DNA from 4 places in the Solibacillus sp. GQ1 genome. Region 1 is predicted to be linked to each of the others. Evidence: predicted binding sites of a transcription regulator. Region 1 holds the regulator's gene; each other region holds the start of a gene.

Region 1 (6,337 bases):
AATTTGTTCTTACCAAATTGACCCGATGCTTGTTGTTTTTTAGCTTCGGCCTGCTGGTTTTGCTGTTTCACTTGGTTAACATCTGTTTCCATGCCAAACTCAGCGCTCATTGAAGAAAGCTTCTTCTGTAAACCGCTGTTTGCGAACAAACCGGAAGATTGTTGCTTTTTGGCTTCGGCCTGCTGGTTTTGCTGTTTTACTTGGTTAACATCTGTTTCCATGCCAAATTCGGCGTTCATGGAAGAGAAGTTTTTCTGTAAACCATTATTCGCGAACAATCCAGAAGATTGTTGCTTTTTGGCTTCAGCTTGCTGGTTTTGCTGCTTCACTTGGTTTACGTTAGTTTCCATCCCGAATTCAGCATTCAAGGAACTTGATTGCTTTTGTAAACCGCTGTTTGCAAACAAACCGGAAGATTGTTGCTTTTTAGCTTCAGCTTTTTGGTTTTGCTGTTTTACTTGATTAACGTCCGTTTCCATACCGAATTCGACGTTTTTATTATTGATGTTGTTTTTATTTTTTGACATCAATATCACCTCCTGAGATTATTCTGTTCAGAGGTTGTTTTATTATTCGGTTAAATAATTTGCCAATTTTTTTATTAAAGTACAGGGCAACAATAAAAGGACACTGAAGCTTGAGTGTATGTCGCCGTATATATCCCGTAAATACTGTTTTAAATGAAATATTTACTAGCAAGCTTATTGAGAAGAACGCTAGGTATGTTTGGCGATTAAATCATATAATAGTATAAGACAAAAATAATAATAAAAAGGAGGAAATTATGAAACTCGATACAATGATGCAAGAGTTAGAAGCACTTGGGAAAGAGCGTACAAAAAAGATTTATATGTCCAATGGGGCTAAGGAGCCGTTGTTCGGTGTAACGATTGGCTCGATGAAACCGTATGTAAAACAAATAAAAATAGACCAGGAACTGGCCGAACAGCTCTATGCTACAGGCAACTATGATGCTATGTATTTCGCAGGAATTATTGCGGATCCGAATGCAATGACTGAGGAAGATTATGACCGCTGGATGGAACAGGCCTATTTCTATATGATTTCGGATTATGTTGTGGCAGTAACTCTGGCGGAATCTGATATTGCGCAAGAAGTAAGCGATAAGTGGATTGCCAGTGGTGAGGATCTGAAAATGTCGGCAGGGTGGCATTGCTACTGCTGGCTTCTCGGCAATCGTAAAGATGAGGAATTTTCAAAGGAAAAGTTAATGGACATGCTCGAGTATGTAAAACAAAATATCCGTCAAGCACCGCAGCGCACACAGGTGGCGATGAACAATTTTGTCATGACAGTCGGTGTTTCATTTAAACCTTTACATGATGAGGCAGTGCAAATTGCAAATGAGATCGGACCAATTGAAACGAAACGGGAAGGGAAAAAACCGGGTTTGCTTCATGCTTATGAGGAAATTGAAAAACAGGTGGAAAAAGGGCGAATCGGTTTTAAACGTAAATATGTACGTTGTTAATTGTAAAGAGTTATACCTTGTTTTTTCACAATACAATTGTATAAACTAAAATTATGGGAATTTCAAGGAGGCTTATTACATGAAAAAAAGTATTGCTATCGATATGGACCAGGTACTAGCTGATTTTTATTCGAAATTACGTGTGACATATAACGAAAATTTCGGAACAAATTTTACAGATGAAGAGTTTCTTCTGACGACACAGCGCGATTTGCCTCGAGAAGATGCGAAGAAATTATTTGCAATATTAAATGAGCCTGACTATTTCAGAGATTTAAAAGTACTGGATGAAGATGCGATTAAAGTCATTCAAGAGTTGCAGGAACATTATGAAATTTTTATTGCGACAGCTGCAATGGATGTACCGGGTTCATTTACAGCGAAATACGACTGGTTAATGGAGCATTTACCCTTTATTAAAACACAGAACATTGTGTTTTGCGGAAATAAAGCGGTAATACATACCGATTATTTAATTGATGACAGCCCACGCCAACTCGCAGCATTCAAAGGGACAGGTATATTGTATTCGATGCCGTACAATCGATCAGAAGAAGGTTTCATGCGTGTTCATAACTGGAAAGAAATTAAACAGTATTTTATAAAACAAATGGAAAGTGTTTAATAAGTAAAGGGTTGCGATTCTGCAATCCTTTTTTATTTTTGTAGTCATTTCGTATAACGCAATAGTATAATTTAAATTATTGGAATTATCTATAAATTATAAGGGGATAAAAAGAATGAAACCGATTATTGGATTAACAATGTATGATTTTGACAAGAAGTTGGATATTAATAACACGTATTTAATTTCAATTGAACAAGCGGGAGGTATACCGATTTGTATACCGAATGCTACAGAAGAAAACGTAAATGAGTTATTAGATCTAATTGATGGCCTCGTATTAATTGGTGGAGCGGATATAGATCCATTGTTGTTTAATGAAGAACCGCACCGTCATATCGGAAGTGTTGTACGGAAACGTGATGACAGCGATCTTTTATTGATGAATGAAGCCTATAAAAGACAAATGCCGGTTCTCGGTATTTGCCGCGGACAACAGATTATGAATGTCGCATTCGGGGGGAAGATAATTCAGGATATACCCTCACAAGTAGTGAACACAATTTTACATAAACAGCCTTCAAAGCGAGGGGAACTGGCACATACCGTTGAAGTAAAGACACCTAAATTTAAAGAGATTTTTAAAGAAGACTCATTCCGTGTAAATACATTTCATCATCAATCGGTTGGAAAGCTAGGGAAAGGGCTCGTTGTTTCGGCACTTGCTAAGGACGGCATCATTGAAGGGATTGAACATGAATCGCATCCATATTGTGTCGCGGTGCAATGGCATCCGGAAGAATTGGCTCCGAACGGTGATGTTTATGCACAGCGCTTATTTAATAGTTTTGTAGAAGCATGCAATAAATAACGAAAGGCTTAGTCGTTCGCGGCTGAGCTTTTTATTTTGTAAATAAAAAACTTGCCGATTCTATTAGAATGGCAAGTTGATGATTAATGGATATTTCGATAGAGGCCGACCACTTTACCTAAAATAGAAACTTGGTTGACAATGATTGGTTCCATTGAGCTATTTTCAGGCTGTAAACGGAAATGAGTTTTTTCTTTGTAAAAGCGCTTAACAGTTGCTTCATCGTCTTCCGTCATTGCTACGACAATCTCTCCATTGTTCGCAGTAGACGTTTTTTTAACGATCACATAATCCCCATTTAAAATCCCGGCTTCAATCATGGATTCTCCCATAATCTCAAGCATAAATAATTCCTCTTCCGGTGAGCCGTAAGCATCCGGCAACGGGAAATATTCCTGGATATCCTCGATTGCAGAAATAGGCAGACCAGCTGTAACTTTACCGATCAGCGGAACATGAATAACACCTTGTTTTGCGATATTCATCTCTTCCTGATCCAATATTTCAATGGCACGCGGCTTTGTAGGATCACGGCGGATAAGCCCTTTACTTTCTAAACGAGCTAAATGCCCGTGGACAGTTGAACTGGAAGCTAAACCTACTGCTTCTCCAATTTCGCGAACTGATGGCGGATAGCCTTTAGCACGAACTTCCTCTTTTATAAAAGTTAGAATAGCTTGCTGCCGCTTTGAAATTTTTTGTGTCAACTAACTCACCTCTTTATCATGCTATTTTTCTTAAAGTAAGTATAGCAGTATGCGAACATGAATGCAAACATAAGTTCGAAAAAACGGTTGACAAAAACATACGTTCGTATTATTATGAGAACAAACATTCCGAACGTACATTCGAAAGAGGGTTTTTCAAATGAAAAGAGTTAAATTAAATGGCTTCACATCAATGTTTCTACTATTCTCTGTACTTATGATTGCTTTATTCATGATGCAGGATGATAAAATTGAATTATACGAACACGTAAGCATAGAGCATGGCGATACTTTATGGTCGTTGGCAGAACAATATCGTGGTAAAATGGCTAAGCATGATTGGATCAATGAAGTAAAAAAGGAAAACGGAATGCTGGATGAAAAAGTTGTTTTAGGACAAGTATTGGTTGTGCCTGTAGAAAAAGATTCACAATACATAGCTCAGCTGAATGAATCCTCCGATATGCAATTGATTAAAGTAGCGAGAGGGAACAATGATAAAAACTAAAGCAGTGATCTATTGCCGTGTCAGTACGGATAAAAATACACAAGAAACATCGCTAGTGCGTCAGCAGGAGGAGCTGACAAAATACGCAAAATCATTCGGCTATAAAGATGTGGAGATTTTCATGGACCAGCATAGTGGATATGATGTCGATCGAGACGGATTACTCGACATGCTTGACTACATGAAAGAGTACGGTATTAAAGCATTATTTGTACAGGATGAAACCCGTTTAGGGCGAGGGAATGCCCGTATGGCAGTGCTGCACCTCCTGCAAAAATATGAAGCGACAGTATATACATTGAATGATGCAGGTCCTGTCGTATTAAACGAAATGGATACAATGCTGCTCGAAATTTTAGCGATTGTCGAAGAGTATCAGCGTCGTATGCATAATGCAAAAATCCGCCGGGGAATGCGCCGCGCTGTAGAAAATGGCTACCAGCCGCAAAATAATTTGAAAAACCGCGGTAATATTGAAGGGCGTGAACGAAAAGAAGTGCCTGTCGAAGAAATTGTTCAACTGCGTCAGAAAGGCTTAACCTTTGCAGAAATTGCTACGACTTTGTCTGGCTTGGGCATTTCTATCAGTAAAGCGACCGTACATAGAAGATATATTGAATATATGGAGCGACTTGAAGAGTAAACACTTGTTTTCAAGTCGTTTTTTTTATACCTTTGTAGTAGGTAGGAAGAAAGGTGAGATTCAAATGTTATCAAAAGAAAAATTAGCTCGCATTAACGAGCTTTCTAAATTAGCGAGAGAAGGTAAATTGACGGAAGAGCAGGCGAAGGAACGTACAGCGCTGCGCAAAGAATATTTAGATACTTTCCGTACTACAATGCGTGATACAATCGAGCATGTAAAAGTAATTGATGAAGAAGGCAATGATGTGACACCTGAAAAATTAAAACAAATTAAATCACAGAAGAAATTCTTAAACTAATAACATTTCATTAATATGTCACATTTAATATAAAGTATGACATATTTTATAGGACGTTTTTAGAAATTATTGTTTTCTTGTGAAAATTTGTCTACACTATAAAATGTATAAATATCGTACGAGGAAAGGATGTCACATAATGACACAACAGATGGATCAGTTAGCAATTAACGCAATCCGTACACTATCAATCGACGCAATTGAAAAAGCAAATTCAGGTCACCCAGGTTTACCAATGGGTGCTGCACCTATGGCCTATACATTGTGGACGAAGCATTTACGCCATAACCCTCAAAATCCTAATTGGTATAACCGCGACCGTTTTGTATTATCAGCTGGACATGGATCCATGCTTTTATATAGTTTATTGCATCTAGGTGGCTACGGTTTAGAGTTGGAAGAAATCAAAAACTTCCGTCAATGGAATTCAAAAACACCGGGACATCCTGAATATGGTCATACAGTTGGTGTAGAAGCGACAACTGGTCCATTAGGACAAGGTATTGCAATGTCAGTAGGTATGGCTATGGCTGAACGTCACTTGTCAGCAACATACAACAAGCCAGGTAAAGACATTGTAGACCACTATACATTTGCACTATGCGGTGACGGTGATTTAATGGAAGGTGTTGCTGCAGAAGCAATTTCTCTTGCAGGTCACTTAAAATTGGATAAATTAATTGTACTATATGATTCAAATGATATTTCACTTGATGGTGATTTAGAAAAGTCATTCTCGGAAAACATCCAAAAACGTTTCGAATCATACGGCTGGAACTATTTAAAAGTTGCAGACGGTACAGATATCGTGGAAATTAATTCAGCTATTGAAAAAGCGAAACAAAATACTGGCGGCCCAACTGTAATCGAAGTGAAAACTGTTATCGGTTTTGGTTCTCCTAACAAATCTGGTAAAGCAGATTCACATGGTGCGCCACTAGGATTTGATGAAGTTACTTTAACAAAAGCTGCATACGCTTGGGAACATGAGCCATTCTTCGTTCCAACTGAAGTATATGATACATTTAAAGCAGCTAGCGAAGTACAAGGTGTACAAGCAGAAGCAGCATGGAATGAATTATTCGAAAGCTACAAAAACGAATATCCAGAACTGGCTGCACAATTTGTAAACGCAATGGAAAACAAATTACCGGAGAACTTTGCATCTGAGTTACCTGTATATGAAGCAGGTACTGCAGTAGCTACTCGTTCATCATCTGGTGATGCAATCAATGCAATTGCAAAAACAA
Region 2 (6,337 bases), 1.7 Mb from region 1:
TTAAAAGCGAAAACAGAAGAATTTAAAAACCGTTATCAAAATGGCGAAACAGTGGACGCATTGTTGCCTGAAGCATTTGCGACAATTCGTGAAGCATCTCGCCGTGTGCTTGGCATGTTCCCGTTCCGCGTTCAGATTATGGGGGCGGCTGCATTAAATGAGGGTAATATCGCGGAGATGAAAACCGGTGAAGGTAAAACTTTAACGTCGACAATGTCCGTTTATTTAAATGCCCTTACTGGTAAAGGTGTTCACGTCGTAACGGTCAACGAATATTTAGCAAGCCGTGACGCGACTGAAATGGGAGAGTTATATAATTGGTTAGGCCTAACGGTTGGTTTGAACCTGAACAGCCTGTCAAAAGAAGAAAAGCGTGAAGCATATGCTGCGGATATTACATATTCGACGAACAATGAGCTTGGTTTTGACTATTTACGTGACAATATGGTGCTTTACAAAGAAGACCGTGTACAGCGTCCGCTTTATTATGCGGTAATCGATGAGGTTGACTCAATTTTAATCGATGAAGCACGTACACCGTTAATCATTTCCGGACAAGCAGGGAAATCTGCACAGCTATACGTACAGTCAAATGCATTTGCCCGTATGTTAAAGCAGGATGAAGATTACAACTATGAAGAATCAACAAAAGGCGTAACGCTTACAGAGCAAGGGATCGAAAAGGCGGAACGTGCATTTGGCATCGACAACTTATTCGATTTAGCACATGTTCGCTTAAACCATGCGATCAACCAAAGCTTAAAAGCACATGCATCAATGCATAATGATGTCGACTATGTTGTGCAGGATGGGGAAGTTGTAATCGTTGACGGCTTTACTGGTCGTCTAATGAAAGGACGTCGCTATTCAGATGGTCTACACCAGGCGATTGAAGCAAAAGAAGGTCTTGAGATTCAAAATGAATCGATGACAATGGCGACCGTTACATTCCAAAACTATTTCCGTATGTATGAGAAACTTTCTGGTATGACAGGTACAGCGAAAACAGAGGAAGAGGAATTCCGCAACATCTACAATATGCAGGTTGTAGCGATTCCTACGAATAAGCCGATTGCCCGTGATGACCGTCCTGATCTAATTTTCGCAACGATGGAAGGCAAGTTCAAAGCAGTTGCGGAAGATATCGCAGAGCGTCACCGTTTAGGACAACCGGTACTGGTTGGTACGGTTGCAATCGAAACATCAGAAATCATTTCAAAATATTTAACGAAATTTAAAATTCCACATAACGTTTTAAATGCGAAAAACCATGAACGTGAAGCGGAAATTATTTTAAATGCCGGTCAAAAAGGTGCCGTTACGATTGCGACAAACATGGCTGGTCGTGGTACAGATATTAAACCGGGTGAAGGTGTACTTGAAATTGGCGGTTTAGCGGTAATTGGTACGGAGCGTCATGAATCACGCCGTATCGATAATCAGCTTCGTGGTCGTTCTGGTCGTCAAGGAAACCCGGGGGTAACGCAATTCTATCTTTCCTTAGAAGATGAGTTAATGCGTCGCTTCGGATCAGATAAAATGAAGTCGATGATGACAAGACTTGGTATGGACGATACACAGCCGATTCAATCAGGCATGGTTTCAAAAGCAGTAGAATCAGCACAAAAACGTGTTGAAGGTAATAACTTCGATGCGCGTAAACGTCTATTACAATACGATGATGTACTTCGTCAGCAACGTGAAGTGATTTACAAAGAGCGTGAAGAAGTTTTGGATTCGGAAAATATGCGTGCATTAGTTGAATCAATGATTTCTCAGGCAATCGAAAATCAAGTGGCCCTTCATACACAAGGCGAGAAGGAAAACTGGACACTGGATGCGTTAGTTGACTATATCGCGGCAAATCTACTGGATGAAGGCGATATTACAAAAGAGCAGCTTGAAAATAAATCTCCAGAAGAAATGATTGCATTCATCTCTGAAAAAGTGACAACTCGCTATGATGAAAAAGAAGAAGCAATGACACCAGAGCGTATGCGCGAATTCGAAAAGGTTATTTTACTGCGTTCAATCGATTCAAAATGGATTGATCATATCGATGCAATGGATCAGTTACGTCAAGGGATACACTTACGAGCTTACGGTCAAAACGATCCATTACGCGAATACCAGCAAGAAGGTTTCGCAATGTTCGAGGACATGGTCGCAGCAGTACGTGAAGATGTGGCGAAGTACGCATTAAAAGCGGAAATCCGCAGCAACCTGCAACGTGAAGAAGTAGCAAAAGGCCAGGCTGTTAACCCGAAAGAAGAAGGCGCAGCCAAACCGAAAAAACTGCCAACACGCAAAGCCGAAAACATCGGACGCAACGACCCATGCCCATGCGGCAGCGGCAAGAAATACAAATCATGCCACGGCGTAGGCCAATAAAAGCAATAAAACCGAGGTCATTGATACTATGCTCAATGACCCGGTTTGTTTTTTACTAAATTATATTTATTAAATAGTGTTGTAAGTGAATACTTGGTGTTTAGTGTGACACTAGTTGATTGGAGTGAAGGGCGAGGACTCCTGCGGGAACAGCACGACGCTCGAGACTACAGGCTCGAGCCGTGCCCGCGGAAAGCATTCGCCCGGAACGGAAATCAACGGGATACACAAGCCACAAGCCTTTACTTTAACACCCAAATACGGAGGAAAATATATGATGGAATTAGCAGATGTGCGTAATGCACTCGAAAATACAGCTACAAAACTAGCGGACTTCAGGGGGTCTCTTTGACTTAGAAAACAAAGAGGCTCGTATCCAGGAACTAGATGAACTTATGCTTGAACCGGAATTCTGGAATGACCAGAACGGCGCACAGGCAATTATTAACGAAAGCAACGGCATTAAAGCAGTTGTCAACGAATACAAAGAATTAGTCGATACACAGGAAAACCTTGAAATGACGCTCGAGCTTTTACGTGAAGAACCAGACACAGAATTGCAGGAAGAACTAGGCAAAGAACTTACTGAATTCCAATCAAAAATGGAAGATTTCGAACTGCAAATGCTGTTATCTGAACCATACGATAAAAACAATGCCATTTTAGAACTGCATCCAGGTGCTGGTGGTACTGAGTCACAGGACTGGGGCTCAATGCTATTACGTATGTACACACGCTGGGCAGAGAAGCGCGGCTTTAAAGTAACGACAATCGACTACTTGCCTGGTGATGAAGCCGGCATCAAATCGGTTACATTACAAATTTCAGGTCATAATGCGTACGGCTATTTAAAAGCGGAAAAAGGTGTACACCGTCTAGTACGTATTTCACCGTTCGATTCATCAGGCCGCCGTCATACATCGTTCGTTTCATGTGATGTTATGCCGGAGTTCAATGATGAAATCGAAATCGACATTCGAACAGAGGATTTAAAAGTCGATACGTACCGTGCAACAGGTGCCGGTGGTCAGCACATTAACACGACCGACTCTGCTGTACGTATTACCCATCTTCCAACAGGTGTCGTTGTACAATGTCAGTCAGAACGTTCACAAATTAAAAACCGTGATGCAGCAATGAAAATGCTTAAATCGAAGCTGTATCAGCTGGAAATTGAAAAGCAGCAGGCACAGCTGGATGAAATTCGTGGTGAGCAGAAGGAAATTGGCTGGGGTTCGCAAATTCGTTCATATGTGTTCCATCCGTATTCAATGGTAAAAGATCACCGTACAAGTGCAGAAACAGGGAATGTAGGCGCCGTAATGGATGGCGATCTCGATGTGTTCATTACTGCCTATTTACGATCAAAAATCTCATATTAAAATCTTTCAGCGATCATCGGTTGAAAAATTGAAAGCCGTGCCTTAGTAAAAAGCTAAGGCACGGTTTTTTTAGTGAAATTTAAGCTAAGTAATAATTTTCCTCTTGTCAGATTTTAAAAAATATGTGAAAATACTAATACGAACAAACGTTCTTATTAATTGGAGGTATTCGTATGCTGCAAATTCCTTCTAAAACGATTCCGTATTATGAGGCTGGGATTTATTTGCCATTGCTGTTAATTATTCTTGGGAAGGATTACTCAATAGTGGAGCAAAGTCCGTTCAAATTTAAAAATCCCTATTTGCAATTAATCGATGCTGTACGTATCAAAATAGAGCATGACTTAAAAGAAACGAAGGACTATTTTCAACTTCATCAGATGCGCTTAGTGAGAGGCAAGACGGATGATTTGTTTACCGAGTATCATTTTTACTTTGGGGGAATCATGGAGTGTAGAAGATATTCGAATATTCGCCTTCGTAATCAAAGTGAGTTACTTCTTGCTGAATATTTTCAAAAAAACTGATGCTCTTATAAGATCCTATTGCGCTGTAAAAGCAGATATTTATAGTACATCGCAGCGCGTACATATTGCTGGTTGAATGATTTCATATTGATATCCAGACTAATCTCAGTATTATCCACAAAAGTTACGAGCGTTTTATCACCATCTTCACTAATATTAATAATAGGATTCAAGGATAACCAAATATTTTGAGGTGAAAACGGCGAAAATAGCGGGAATAAAATGCACGGATCCCCGAAATCATAGGCCACCATTATCGGCAACTTATGTTTATTCTCTCCGAAAAAGCTTCTCGCCTGATATTTGCTGGCGTCATAGGAACTTCCATGCAGACGACACGTATCTCGAATAATTTTTAAAGGTTTATACGGAGATGTAGATTGGCCGTACTTGTCCAAAATGGCAGTGTGAATTTTATCTCGATGCTGATAGGACCTCAAACAGAAGGTAGAGTTAGAAATAATGTAATTGGATTTTTGTGTTAAATTACTAATCATTTTGTATCCCCTATCTTTCCTACTTTTTTAATTGCTTAAATTTTCACTATACATCTAAACTACTGCATAATTTGCTAAAAATCAACATTATATTTAGAAAATTCTGTCATATGATAATTTTTCAGAATATATTGCAAATTGTATGATTTTTAACTTATAATGGTTAAAAGAGGTCGAGGTGATATCGATGGATAAATATTATTCGTATACAGACTTTTTAAAAGCGGTTAGTCAGCAGTCCACTGAACATCATGCAGAGAAGCTATTGAATGAAATTTATTTAGATTTATTTATTAGTCGGTTGCAGCGGATGCAACGTATTGAACAATTAAAGCTACTTATCGATACATCGTTAGATCAAAAGAACGAACAAGCATTTCACAGCTATACTACAGAGTTAAAAGAGTTATTGGAAACAGTTTCTTAAAGGCCATCCTATTCAGGTGGCTTTTTTTTATGGGCAAGCAGCGGGTTCCGGTTGTTTTCTAATAAGTGAAAGAAAGTTTCCAATAAAATTAAAATAGTTCTAATAAATTGGTTAGTTTCTAATAAAAAGGATAATTCTTCTAATAAGTGAGATTTTCGAATAACTGGTCCCAACCTTCAAATAAATCACCAAACTTTTCTAATACCCGCCACCAAAGTTCTAATAAAACCAGCCCATCCAAAAAGACACACAACTACATTAAATTCGAATGTACGTTCGCAATTTTATCGTAAATTAAAAACGGGTATGTTAAAATAGAAGATAATATAAGCGACAGAAAGGACAATCTGAATATGACAGAAACTTTTACAATAAAGTCCGCCTATCAGCCTGCCGGGGATCAGCCGGAAGCGATTAAACAGCTCATACAAGGGGTTAAAGAAGGCAAGCGTCACCAGACTTTGCTTGGGGCGACAGGTACGGGTAAAACATTTACGATTTCCAATGTAATTAAAGAAGTGAATAAACCGACGCTCGTGATGGCACACAATAAAACACTGGCCGGCCAATTATATAGTGAGTTTAAAGAATTTTTCCCGGACAATGCGGTTGAGTATTTCGTCAGCTATTATGACTATTTCCAGCCGGAAGCGTATGTACCGCAAACCGATACGTACATTGAAAAGGATTCCAGTATTAATGAAGAAATCGATAAATTGCGCCATTCGGCAACGACTGCGTTATTTGAACGGAAAGACGTCATTATTATCGCGTCCGTATCGTGTATTTACGGTCTCGGTAATCCGGAGGAATATCGTGAAATGGTCGTTTCCATCCGTACAGGGATGGAAATCGAGCGCAATCAGCTACTTCGGAAACTGGTCGACATTCAATATGAACGGAATGATATTAACTTTACACGCGGTACGTTCCGAGTACGCGGGGATGTTGTCGAAATTTTCCCGGCATCACGTGATGAGCACTGTATCCGTATTGAGTTTTTTGGTGATGAAGTCGACCGGATCCGTGAAGTGGATGCACTGACAGGCGAAATTTTAGGGGATCGTCAGCATGTAGCCATTTTCCCGGCATCCCACTTCGTAACACGCGAAG
Region 3 (6,337 bases), on a different contig from region 1:
AGCTCTTCCAAGTCTGCAGAAATATCCATTGTAGTTTCAGCGCCACGGTGAACCCCACCAATACCGCCTGTTACGAATAATTCGATACCAGCAAGCTCAGCACAGATCATTGTTGCCGCTACAGTAGTTGCACCGATTTTCTTTGTTGCAAGTAAATAGCCAATATCACGACGGCTTGTTTTTGCTACACCTTGAGCATTACCGAACATTTCTAATTCTTCATCAGATAAACCGATTTTAATTTTCCCATCGATTAATGCGATTGTTGCCGGTACTGCACCGCCATCACGAATAATTTGTTCCACTTCACGAGCTGTTTGTACATTTTGAGGATATGGCATACCGTGTGAAATAATTGTTGATTCCAACGCTACGATTGGTAAGCCTTTCTCTTTAGCTTCTAATACCTCTTGTGAATATGATAAATATTGTTTCATTATAAATTCCTCCATTCAAGTAAGTTATCTTTTGTTAAATCTTCACGTACTGTTTTATCCGATTGTAACGTTTTCGATGCATTTACCAACCCGAGCTGGATTGCTTCTTCAAGCTCTTCATCGTTTAATACACCATGTAAAAATGCACTGACAAAAGCATCTCCGGCACCTGTAACATCTACTATATTTCTAGTTGCAATGGCTTTGTAGTGTACTATATTACCTTCGTTCCCCACCATTACTCCATGTTCGCCAAGAGTGAGCACAACATGCTCCGCTCCTTTTTGCAACAACATGTTAACAGCCTTTTCATATTGGCTATATGTTTCCAGCTTCACATTTAAATAGCTTTCCGCTTCATCTCGATTACAAATAAAGTAACGGATACCGTGCAGATCCTGCGACATATTTTTCATCTTAGGTGAAGAAACAGGGATAACCGCCAATGCGATATTACGCTCTATTGCGAAATTCCTAATATATTCTACTGTTTCTAATGGGCTGTTTAAATCAATGATAATACAGCTGGCATTTTGTAATATTGCTTCGTGCTTTTTTAAAACACTCGGCAACAACTGATCATAAATCGCCATATTTGCCATCGATATTACCAGTTCGCCCATATTATCAAGTACTGCTGTATAAGAACCTGTATTATAATCGTTTAATTTCTCTACTAAATCCACATTCATCATACTCTTACAATTTTGTTCAATAAATGCACTATCATGATCTTCACCCATTACAGTAATTAAGGAAACACGGTTGCCTAACCGCCCTAAGTTTTCAGCGATATTGCGGGCAACACCGCCTACCGATTCTGTAACAGAAGCAGGATTGGAAGTCCCTAATTGGACATTTTGCTCAATAGTGAATTTACGATCGATATTGGCACCACCAATTGCAATGATTTGATTTTTCTCTGGCAAAACATACGCACGTCCTAAAATTTCCCCTCTTTTTATAAGCGATGAAATCATATTAGCAAGCGCTGGCCTGGACATTCCCAGTTGTTCTGCCATTTCCTGTTGTGATAAGTAGGGATTCTTCTTTATTAATTGGAAAATCAATTTTTCCTTTTCATTCAACTTTATCACCTCTAATCAAACATTTGTTTATAATTATAAACTTTTGTTTGCTGAATGTCAAATTAATATTAAATTTTTCGTCTTGCGTAGTATGGAAGTACTTTCTTCTTTTATGAGCTGTGACATAATAAAAAAGCTGTTCAGAAGGTTTCCCTTCCAAACAGCTTTCTTGCTATTCTACTATTACATCGCCATTTTCTGCTATACGTGGCTGTACGAGCACTTCAACACGGCGGTTTTTGGCTCTGCCTTCTTGAGTATCATTCGTAGCTATCGGCTGGAATTCTCCGAAACCTTTTACACTGAAGTATTTGGAATCAAGTTGTTCATTTCCCGAAACGATTTCTTTCATGAAGTTTACTGCACGCATTACAGACAGATCCCAGTTGGAATCAAATTCAGGTGTCTTAATCGGTACATTATCTGTATGACCAGTGATGACAATATTACGCGGTGGATCAAACATTAATAATTGAGCAAGCTCGTCAGCAATTGTTGCATATTCCGCTTTCACATCTGCTCGTCCCATATCGAATAAAATACTGTCCCGAATGGTAATTAATAATCCCTCTTCTGTCATTTTCGTTTCAAACTGGTCTTCCAGCTCATTAATCGCAATAAACTCGTCCACACGGTTTTGCGTTTCATGTAGGCGTTGCTGATCTTCCATATATTTAGAGATACCTGTTGGTGTAGAGTTATCCGGTGTTTGTATGATAGATGAGTTGTCCATTACACCTGTGCCACCGGTAAAAATATTATTAAATACTGCAGACATTTGCTCCAATTTTTTCTCATCCACTGAGCTTGATGCAAATAGTACAATAAATAATGCTAATAATAACGTTAATATATCTGCATAAGGTACTAACCAGGACTCGTCAATATGCTCCTCATGCTTTTTATGTCTTTTACGCTTCTTTGCCAAGGCCACCCGCCCCGCTTTCGGTAATTTGCTTACGTTCTTCCATCGTTAAGTATGAAGCCAGCTTCTGCTCGATTACACGAGGCGCTTCACCTTCAAGTACGGATAAAATCCCTTCAATCATCATTAGCTTTTGCTTAACTTCTACAGCAGATTTGCGTTTTAGCTTATTGGCAAATGGATGCCATAAAACGTAACCAGTGAAGATACCCAATAACGTTGCAACAAAGGCCGCTGAGATGGCATGTCCTAATTTATCAATATCGGTCATGTCCTTTAATGCGGCAATAAGACCTACTACAGCACCTAATACCCCAAGTGTCGGTGCATATGTACCTGCTTGCGAGAAAATGCCTGCACCACTTGCATGGCGATCTTCCAGCGCTTCAACTTCCTCTGTTAATACATCGCGAATATAGTCTGCGTTTTGACCATCAATCGCTAATGTTAAACCATTTTTTAAAAACGGATCTTCAATTTCGGCTGCTTTGCTTTCTAATGCCAATAGTCCTTCACGACGAGCCAAATCTGCCCATTGTGAAAACATTTTAATCAAGTCGATATCACTTGCGAGTTTTGTTTCTGAAAATAAAATTTTAAAAAGCTTTGGAACCCTTTTTAGTTCCTTCATCGGGAAAGCGATTGTAACTGCAGCAATCGTACCGAAAATAATAATTAAAATCGCAGCAGGGTTTATTAACACTTCCGGTGTAACGCCTTTTAAGAACATCCCGACTAACAGGGCGATAAAGGCGATGATAACCCCAACAACTGATGATATATCCATATATAGTACCTCCAAATTACGATGTCTTTTCTTTATTTCGGTATATTTAAATTTTTATTAACTTCCTTTACACTAGTTATAAGAAGATTTTTTTGTTTTTGACACATTATTGTTCTTTTCTAAGCTTGAATATGACTATTAATGCGTTGGGAATTAACTAATTTTTAAGATAATTATTGGAGGAATGAATCAATGAATTCTATGTTCGAAGCAAATTTGACGAAATACGCAGAACTGGCAGTAAAAATCGGGGTTAATATTCAACCAAATCAATATTTGTATATTGCAGCTTCTATCGAATCGGCACCTTTTGTACAAGTAGTGACAAAAATCGCTTATGAAGTTGGCGCTAAACAAGTTTTTGTAGATTATACAGATGATCAAATTACACGTACTCGTTATGAGTTGGCATCTGAAGATTCTTTCGATTTCTTTCCGCCATGGAAAGTACAGGAGCGTGAATGGCTTGCTGAAGAAGGAGCGGCATTTATGAGCATCGTATCTCAAAGTCCGGATTTACTGTCGGGGATTGATTCAAAACGAATTGCAGCATTCCAGAAGGCTTCAGGCACTGCATTAAACAAGTACCGTCAATATGTTCAGTCGGATAAAATTAGCTGGACTGTTATTGCAGCTCCATCAAAACAATGGGCTCGCAAAGTATTCCCGGATTTACCGGAAGAAAAGCAGGTAGATGCATTATGGGATGCCATCTTTAAAGCGACACGTGCGGATTTGGATAACCCGGTAGAAGCTTGGGCACAGCATAATGACAACTTGCATGAAAAAGTTGATTACTTAAACAATAAAAATTATGCGAAATTGCATTATACAGCACCTGGGACGGACTTGACGATCGAGCTTCCTAAAGGACATTTATGGTGTGGAGCAGGCAGCGTCAATGAAAAAGGCGAAGAGTTCATGGCAAATATGCCGACTGAAGAAGTTTTCACAGTACCGCATAAAGATGGTGTAAACGGGTATGTGTCTAGTACAAAACCATTAAGCTATGGCGGTAATATTATCGATAACTTCACACTCACATTTGAAAATGGGCGCATTGTTAAAGTAGAGGCCGAGCAAGGTGAAGAAGTGTTAAAAAATCTTGTTGCTACAGATGAGGGCTCACATTATTTAGGGGAAGTGGCACTTGTTCCATTCCATTCTCCAATTTCACAGTCGAATATTTTATTTTACAATACATTATTCGATGAAAATGCATCAAACCATTTGGCAATCGGCAGCGCCTATGCATTTTGTATCGAAGGAGGAAAGTCAATGTCTCGTGATGAGTTAAAAGCTAACGGTTTAAATGAAAGTATTACACATGTCGACTTCATGATCGGCTCTGGACAGATGAATATTGACGGAATTACAGCAGATGGACAAGTTGAAGCGGTTTTCCGTAATGGGAATTGGGCATTTTAACAGCTGTATCGCATCCTTCTTTTACAGATAAATAAAATTTCAAGATGTCGCCATATTTACAATTTTTTCTACATTAACTAAATAAATTACCCTACAATGTTCCAATTTATTAGGTTATAATTGGTTAATGATTGTTATCACTAAAATAGAGAGGAGTTTTTATAATGTTTGATCACCATTATCCGTTCTTATCTGACTTTTATACGGTAGTGTTAGGATTTACGGTAATACTTCTTGTATTCTTATTTATGTTTATTATGTACTTACGTATTGGTTTACAATCACACGACTCTGTTATAGTAGATTCAAAGGCAAACGCATTTGCGCCAAACGAAAAATCATTGGATGGCCACCATTATCATTAAAGTTTTTTACAACCACTCTTAGGGTGGTTGTTTTTTGTGGGTAGCGGATTTTTGCTATACTTCTCTCTATTTAGTAGAAATTTAACTTTATTAATGCGCATTTGTTTGAATTATCTAAAAAATATTTTAAAATATAATAGAATCGAAAGGGGTTTGAAGAACAAATGTCTGCATTACAAACAATTTTAGAGTTTAACGGAAAATTCGTAGATGAAAAACAATATGAGCAGTATGCTACAACAAAATATCCTGATAAAAAAATTGTTGTTTTAACTTGTATGGATACACGTTTAGTTGAATTACTACCAAAAGCAATGAATTTGCGCAATGGGGATGTAAAAGTTGTAAAAAGTGCAGGGGCAATCGTAAATCACCCGTTCGGAGGGATTATGCGTAGCTTACTTGTAGCAGTTTATGAATTACAGGCAGATGAAGTCTATATTATCGGCCACTACGACTGCGGGATGAGTGCAGTTGATCCGAACGTAATGATCGGTCATATGCTTGAACGAGGGGTTAAACAGGAAACGATTGATGTCATCAATTACGCTCGATTTGATTTAAAAGAATGGTTATGCGGTTTTGGGGATGTTGAAACAAGTGTATTAAAAAGTGTTGATTTAGTTAGAACACATCCACTAATGCCAAAAGGTGTTCCTGTACATGGTCTTATTATCGACCCTGCAACAGGAAAGCTGGATTTAGTAACGGACGGCACAGTTGACCAAAAATAAAATTTAAATAATAAGCGACAGTGCCCTTCAATTAACTACTGGAGTGAGCACTGTCGCTTTTTTATATTGTCGTCCCTTTATGTTCCCGCTGCAAAATGGCGTACATATAATGGTCGACCCATTTACCGTTTATATACAAAAGCTCTCGCAATAATCCTTCTCTTGTAAAACCCGATTTTTCCAATACACGAATCGAAGCTGAATTTTGTGGTGCAACATATGCCTCTATTCGGTGAAGATTTAATGTAATAAAAGCGAATTCCATTACTATACGTACCGCTTCTGTAACAATTCCTTTACCTGTGAAATTCTCATCCATTGAATAGCCGATAAAACCACTTGAATAAGGTAAACGTTTAATTGAGTAGAGTGAAATATGTCCGATTAATTGACCTGTTGCATTGTAAAAAATCCCGAAAGAAAATTCACGGTTTGTTTGCAGCAAATGTATGCTTTCCAAAATTTTATTATACTGTACTTGTTCCGTATAAAATTCATCTCGATGTAATGGTTCAAATTCGGACCAATACATTTTATTGTCTCTTAGTAATTTTGCCAACCCTTTCGCATCGG
Region 4 (6,337 bases), 660 kb from region 1:
AAGAAACGCCGTATGAATGGCATTACGTCGATGAAAATATTGAATATCATATTTAATGCTTATAAATGAAACGAACCAGCAAGAGATGGACTCCTGCTGGTTCGTTTCATTTAATTGCGACCCAGGCACGTTCGCGTTCGATCTGCAAACTAATTTCCCGCCCGAAGAAATCGCTTAATAATTCGTCTGTTAAAACAACTTCGCGTGCATTGGCTTCGACATTTTTTCCGTCTTTCATTAAAAGTACATGGCTAAAACAAGGAAGTATTTCTTCTACATGATGCGTCACGTAAATTAGGGTAGGGCCGTTTTCTGCTTGTGCAATCTGTTCTATTGTTTGCAGCAAGTTTTCCCGTTCGATTAAGTCCAGACCACCACATGGCTCATCCAATATTAAAATTTCCGGATCCGCCATAATGGCCCTTGCTATTTGAACACGCTGCCGTTCACCTTGAGACAAATGCTCGAATGATTTATTTGCTAAATGGTCACAGTGAAAATGCTTCATAATAGAAACCGCATGGTCAATTTCTTCTTCCGTCACATCATTGAAAAGGCGAAGGGCACCGAATTTTCCGCTGAGCACGATTTCAATTGCATTATCCTGCCAGTTGAAGTTATCGATCATCGCATTGCTGACCCAGCCGATCCGCGTCCGCAGTTTCGGTATATACGTCTTGCCATATGTTTCACCCAGTACTTGGACCTTACCTTCATTTGGCCAAATATAGCCGTTAATAACTTTCAGCAACGTCGTTTTGCCGGAGCCGTTTAACCCTAAAATAGCCCAATGCTGTCCCTTTTGAACATGCCAGCTTAAATCATTTAAAATCTTTTTGTCATTGCGATATAAATGGATATTTTCAATATGTATCATTTAAAAACACCTCCACTTACTACTATGCACCTTTTTTCATTGTCGTGAAAGTATTTTTTGAAAATTGTAACAATTTAAATGTTAAAAAAAGAAAGCAAACGCATAATGCTTGCTCTCCTCATTATTTATATAACAACACTTTCGACACCTGCAGCGCGGTGGAACAGCTTTCCGTTCCATTTGAGTGCCCATTGTACAACAGGCCCTAAGCCGAACGCCATAAATACAGTACCGACTCCGACTGGTCCGCCCAATACAAAACCTAATACAGCAACCGTTACTTCCATTGTCGTCCGTGCACGGTTGACACTCCAGCCGAGGCGATGCACCAACAGCAGCATTAATGTATCACGAGGTCCTACACCGAGGTTTGCGACCATATACATCCCGCAGCCGAAGCCGAGCAGAACAACGCCAACAACAAACGCCAATGTTTGTTCTAACAGTGTATTCGCATCCGGTAATACTAACAAAAATATATCAATAAAAATCCCTGTCAGGAACATGTCCAAATAAGTTCCGACTTTCGGCAATCTTTTCGTGAAAAACGTATCAACAGCCAGAATGAGCAAACCTAAAATAATCGACCACATACCGACCGTTAATCCCAAGTTTTTTTGTAATCCGATATGAAGGACATCCCATGACCCAACGCCAAGTATTTGTCCTTTGATCGTCAATGCGACGCCTAATGATAAAACAATGATGCCTGCAATAAAAAATACGCAGCGCCAATAAAATTCCTGTTTCACTTTCACATGTAATCCCTCATCAATCCTCGATATAATCCTTACTCATTATAACGATTGAATCGGCAAAAATGGATTTACAATAAATTCGAAACATTTGAACTTTTTGAGCGGCAAATTGTTCGTATTAGGAAGCTGAAATAGGGCCTTTATTTTTCGTACGAATAAGTTAATTCATCGGATGAATCGGCGACATCTACAACTAAATGATGTTCATTAAAAAACCATTCATCGGATTTTTCGATGTAGTAATGAATATCCTCCACAACCGTTTCAATACCTATTTCATGCGGCTGCTCCCGTGTCATCCCTAACGAAAACCCTTCATGAAAAGGTGAAGAACCTCCATACCTTGCATAAAAGCGAATAAAATCGCCTTTTTCTACTTCCATCTCTTGTTTAAACCAATTGAGCGCTTTTTCTGATAGTTTGATTTCCATATATTTCACCTCTACTGCCATTATGCAGTAAATAAAAAAAACTTACAAAGCTCGCGTTCTGAATTTTTAGTACAAAAAAAGACTGAAAGGAAACCCTTTCAGTCAATCGTTTAAAATCCTTTAATTTTCGGTTCAGTACCGGCTTTAATCCGCTTAATATTTTCACGGTGACGGTAAAAAATGAAGCCTGCCAGAACGACAACCAAAATGAATAATGCATATTCTCCTGTTATCATCCAATGACCAATTACATAAATAACCGCTGCAGCGGATACAATCATAGATGATAAGCTGACCATTTTCGTTAACTTTAAGGCGATGACAAATACAATGATTAAAATTAAAAATAACGGTAAATTATAGCCTAAAATAACACCGCCGCTCGTAGCAACTGCTTTTCCTCCGCGGAAACTAGCGAAAATCGGGAACATATGGCCAGCAGCCGCGATGACACCTAAGATTAAAGGATGGACAGTGCTGTCTGCGAAAAACGGCAATAACGGTAGCAATACCGCAGCCGTTCCTTTCAATATATCAATAAGCAATACGGCGATGCCCGGTTTTTTGCCTAATACTCTAAATGTATTAGTCGTTCCTAAATTGCCGCTTCCTTGTTGTCGAATATCCGTTTTGTAAAAAATTTTACCAATCCATAAAGCAGATGGAATGGAACCGATTAAATAAGCACAAATAATAATTAATGCGTTGATCAAGTGTTGTGCTCCTTTCGAATTCAGAATTACTACTTGGTACTAATAGTATGTATTGAATATTTTACAATGTTTTTTAATAGAAGGAAAGAGGTATTATTTTTTCGTTCATCGTAAAAAACAGGGAAAAAGTTACATTTTATTGTTTGCTACTGAAGGATATGCTTTTAAACGTTCGTTTTTGATGATACAATTAATCTTTGCAAAGCCTAAATCAGTACCTTTAAACATTGACATCATGCATATTTGAGCGTACGATTAGGTAGTAAATAGAACGTTTGTTTGTATTTTTGGAGGGGATTACATTTGGTAAAAAACCAAGCCGGTATTTCGTATAATGAAGATGCCATTCAAGTATTAGAAGGTTTAGAAGCCGTACGCAAAAGACCAGGGATGTATATTGGTTCTACAGATAGTCGAGGTCTTCACCACTTAGTGTATGAAATTGTAGACAATGCAGTGGATGAAGCGCTTGCTGGATATGGAAATCATATCATCGTGAAGATTCATGAAGATAACAGTATTAGCGTGCGTGACCATGGTCGTGGTATGCCAACAGGTATGCATAAAATGGGTAAACCAACCCCTGAAATTATTTTCACCGTCCTTCATGCAGGCGGAAAGTTTGGACAAGGCGGTTATAAAACAAGTGGCGGTTTACATGGTGTAGGTTCATCAGTTGTAAACGCCTTATCAACATTTTTGGAAGTAACAATTTATCGTGATGGCCAAGTTTATCGCCAGCGCTTTGAACAAGGCGGGAAACCGGCTACATCGCTTGATATGATCGGAAAAACGAAGGAAACAGGAACACTTGTACATTTCCTGCCGGATCCAACGATTTTTTCAGTCGTTAAATATAATTATGATACATTGGCAGAACGCTTACGTGAATCTGCGTTTTTATTAAAAGGATTAAAAATTGAACTAATCGATGACCGCGGAGAAGGAAAACATGAAATTTTCTATTATGAAAGCGGTATTGAAGCATTCGTCACATACTTAAACGAAGAAAAAGATGTATTACATCCGGTTAAATATGTTGAAGGTAGCATTCAGGAAATTGAAGTGGAGTTCGCACTGCAATTTAATGACGGCTATTCCGAAACGATTTTGTCATTCGTTAACAATGTCCGTACACGTGATGGCGGTACACATGAAACCGGCGCTAAGACAGCGTTGACACGTGTGTTTAATGAATACGCCCGCAAAATCGGATTACTGAAAGAAAAAGATAAAAACCTGGAAGGCACTGATATTCGTGAAGGCCTGACAGCAATTGTTTCTGTACGTATTCCTGAAAATCTGCTGCAATTCGAAGGTCAGACAAAAGGGAAGCTTGGTACATCTGAAGCACGCTCTGCCGTTGATACCGTTGTTTCAGAGCAATTAATGTATGTGCTTGAAGAAAATGCCGAGCTGTCGGCTTCTTTAGTGCGTAAAGCAATTCGCGCCCAACAAGTGCGTGAAGCAGCGCGTAAAGCACGTGATGATGCCCGTAACGGGAAAAAGAAAAAATCGAGTACGCTTCTGTCTGGTAAGTTGACACCTGCACAGTCGAAAAATGCTTCTAGAAATGAATTATACCTTGTAGAGGGTGATTCAGCGGGTGGTTCGGCGAAGCAAGGTCGTGACCGTACATTCCAGGCGATTTTGCCATTGCGCGGTAAAGTTATCAATACCGAAAAGGCAAAGCTTCAGGATATTATGAAAAATGAAGAAATTGCGACGATTATCCATACGATCGGTGCAGGTGTCGGAGCAGATTTCTCGGTGGAAGATGCCGCTTACGATAAAGTTGTCATCATGACCGATGCCGATACAGATGGTGCCCATATTCAAGTATTATTGCTGACATTCTTCTACCGTTATATGCGTCCGCTCATCGAAGCAGGAAAAGTGTATATTGCGTTACCGCCTCTTTATAAAGTATCAAAAGGGTCGGGTAAAAAGCAGGAGCTTATGTATGCCTGGACAGAACAGGAGCTAAGCGCCGCAACGAAAAAAATCGGCAAAGGCTATATTATTCAGCGCTATAAAGGTTTAGGTGAGATGAATGCCGATCAGCTTTGGGATACAACGATGAATCCGGAAACACGTACATTAATCCGCGTAAAAATTGAAGATGGTGCACGTGCAGAACGTCGTATTACAACATTGATGGGCGATAAAGTAGAGCCCCGCCGTAAATGGATTGAATCAAACGTCAACTTCGGCATGGAAGAGGATGCAAGCATTTTAGAAAATGAATTCATCCAGCATGAGGAGGTTAACGAATAATGAGTTTTGTAGAAAAATTTCAAGATCTGCCATTAGAAGAAGTAATGGGTGACCGTTTTGGTCGCTATTCCAAATATATTATTCAAGATCGTGCATTACCGGATACGCGTGACGGGCTAAAACCTGTACAACGTCGTATATTATATGCGATGTTCCATGAAGGTAACACTTTTGACAAACCGTTCCGTAAATCGGCAAAAACAGTCGGTAATGTAATTGGTAACTACCACCCGCACGGTGATTCTTCGGTGTATGATGCAATGGTCCGTATGAGTCAGGACTGGAAAAGCCGTCAGATGCTGGTTGAAATGCATGGTAACAACGGTTCTGTCGATGGTGACCCGCCAGCCGCAATGCGTTATACGGAAGCACGTCTTTCAGCAATTGCCGCGGAACTATTACGTGATATTAATAAAAATACAGTTGAATTCGTACCAAACTTTGATGATCAGGATATGGAACCAACTGTATTGCCATCTCGATTCCCGAATTTATTAGTTAATGGCGCAACAGGGATTTCGGCTGGTTATGCGACGGATATTCCGCCACATAATCTGCAGGAAGCACTTGATGCGGTTTTAATGCGTCTGGACAACAAAAACTGTACAGTCGATGAACTGATGACCGTTATTAAAGGTCCCGATTTTCCTACGGGTGGGATTATTCAAGGTGTTGACGGCATAAAAAAAGCATACGAGACAGGTAAAGGGAAAATTATTGTCCGTTCACGTACAGAAATTGAGCAGTTAAAAGGCAATAAAGAGCAAATTATCATTACCGAAATTCCGTTTGAAGTAAATAAGGCCAATATGATCCGTAAAATGGACGAGCTGCGCGTAAATGACCGCCGTTTAGACGGTATTTCCGAAATTCGTGATGAATCAGACCGTGATGGTTTACGAATTGTTGTAGAGCTGAAAAAAGATGTGCCAGCACAAGGGATTTTAAACTTCCTTTTAAAATCAACGGATTTGCAAGTTTCATATAACTTCAATATGATTGCGATTCATAACCGTCGTCCGATGATGATGACATTGCCGCTTATGTTGGATGCGTATATTGATCACCAGAAGGAAATCGTGCGCCGCAGATCCCAATATGATCTAACAAAAGCAGAAGATCGCTTACATATCGTTGAAGGTCTTATGAAAGCTTTATCCATTTTAGATGAAGTGATTGAAACAATCCGTGCATCGAAAGATAAACGCGATGCGAAAAATAACATTATCGAGAAATTCGGCTTTTCGGAAGAACAGGCAGAAGCAATTGTCAGCCTACAAC

What was found. Region 1 encodes LexA, which represses DNA repair genes until DNA is damaged. Its sites were predicted from a motif close to CGAACATATGTTCG; they were not measured.
Region 2: the regulator LexA is predicted to act here: its motif matches at 3,913-3,926, upstream of AC6CH1_RS01310 (YhjD family protein).
Region 3: the regulator LexA is predicted to act here: its motif matches at 1,542-1,555, upstream of AC6CH1_RS15565 (carbohydrate kinase).
Region 4: the regulator LexA is predicted to act here: its motif matches at 3,048-3,061, upstream of parE (DNA topoisomerase IV subunit B).

The regions. Positions count from the first base shown of each region.
Region 1 covers NZ_JCAXEX010000001.1:2,028,388-2,034,724, reverse strand. The annotation lists gene AC6CH1_RS10445 (gamma-type small acid-soluble spore protein) at 1-527, opposite strand, end outside; gene AC6CH1_RS10440 (DNA alkylation repair protein) at 785-1,492, shown strand; gene AC6CH1_RS10435 (5' nucleotidase, NT5C type) at 1,572-2,117, shown strand; gene AC6CH1_RS10430 (gamma-glutamyl-gamma-aminobutyrate hydrolase family protein) at 2,233-2,928, shown strand; gene lexA (transcriptional repressor LexA) at 3,012-3,635, opposite strand; gene yneA (cell division suppressor protein YneA) at 3,796-4,143, shown strand; gene AC6CH1_RS10415 (YneB family resolvase-like protein) at 4,130-4,786, shown strand; gene AC6CH1_RS10410 (DUF896 domain-containing protein) at 4,851-5,087, shown strand; gene tkt (transketolase) at 5,227-6,337, shown strand, end outside.
Region 2 covers NZ_JCAXEX010000001.1:288,404-294,740, forward strand. The annotation lists gene secA (preprotein translocase subunit SecA) at 1-2,391, shown strand, start outside; one part of gene prfB (peptide chain release factor 2) at 2,669-2,740, shown strand; one part of gene prfB (peptide chain release factor 2) at 2,742-3,773, shown strand; gene AC6CH1_RS01310 (YhjD family protein) at 3,947-4,300, shown strand; gene AC6CH1_RS01315 (competence protein ComK) at 4,306-4,797, opposite strand; gene AC6CH1_RS01320 (IDEAL domain-containing protein) at 4,985-5,224, shown strand; gene uvrB (excinuclease ABC subunit UvrB) at 5,578-6,337, shown strand, end outside.
Region 3 covers NZ_JCAXEX010000004.1:36,912-43,248, forward strand. The annotation lists gene AC6CH1_RS15560 (pseudouridine-5'-phosphate glycosidase) at 1-437, opposite strand, end outside; gene AC6CH1_RS15565 (carbohydrate kinase) at 437-1,525, opposite strand; gene motB (flagellar motor protein MotB) at 1,698-2,453, opposite strand; gene motA (flagellar motor stator protein MotA) at 2,437-3,237, opposite strand; gene AC6CH1_RS15580 (aminopeptidase) at 3,430-4,665, shown strand; gene AC6CH1_RS15585 (hypothetical protein) at 4,830-5,030, shown strand; gene AC6CH1_RS15590 (beta-class carbonic anhydrase) at 5,195-5,764, shown strand; gene AC6CH1_RS15595 (GNAT family N-acetyltransferase) at 5,826-6,337, opposite strand, start outside.
Region 4 covers NZ_JCAXEX010000001.1:1,369,940-1,376,276, forward strand. The annotation lists gene metA (homoserine O-acetyltransferase MetA) at 1-56, shown strand, start outside; gene AC6CH1_RS06770 (ABC transporter ATP-binding protein) at 107-877, opposite strand; gene AC6CH1_RS06775 (YczE/YyaS/YitT family protein) at 1,003-1,629, opposite strand; gene AC6CH1_RS06780 (HesB/YadR/YfhF family protein) at 1,776-2,066, opposite strand; gene plsY (glycerol-3-phosphate 1-O-acyltransferase PlsY) at 2,177-2,779, opposite strand; gene parE (DNA topoisomerase IV subunit B) at 3,083-5,056, shown strand; gene parC (DNA topoisomerase IV subunit A) at 5,056-6,337, shown strand, end outside.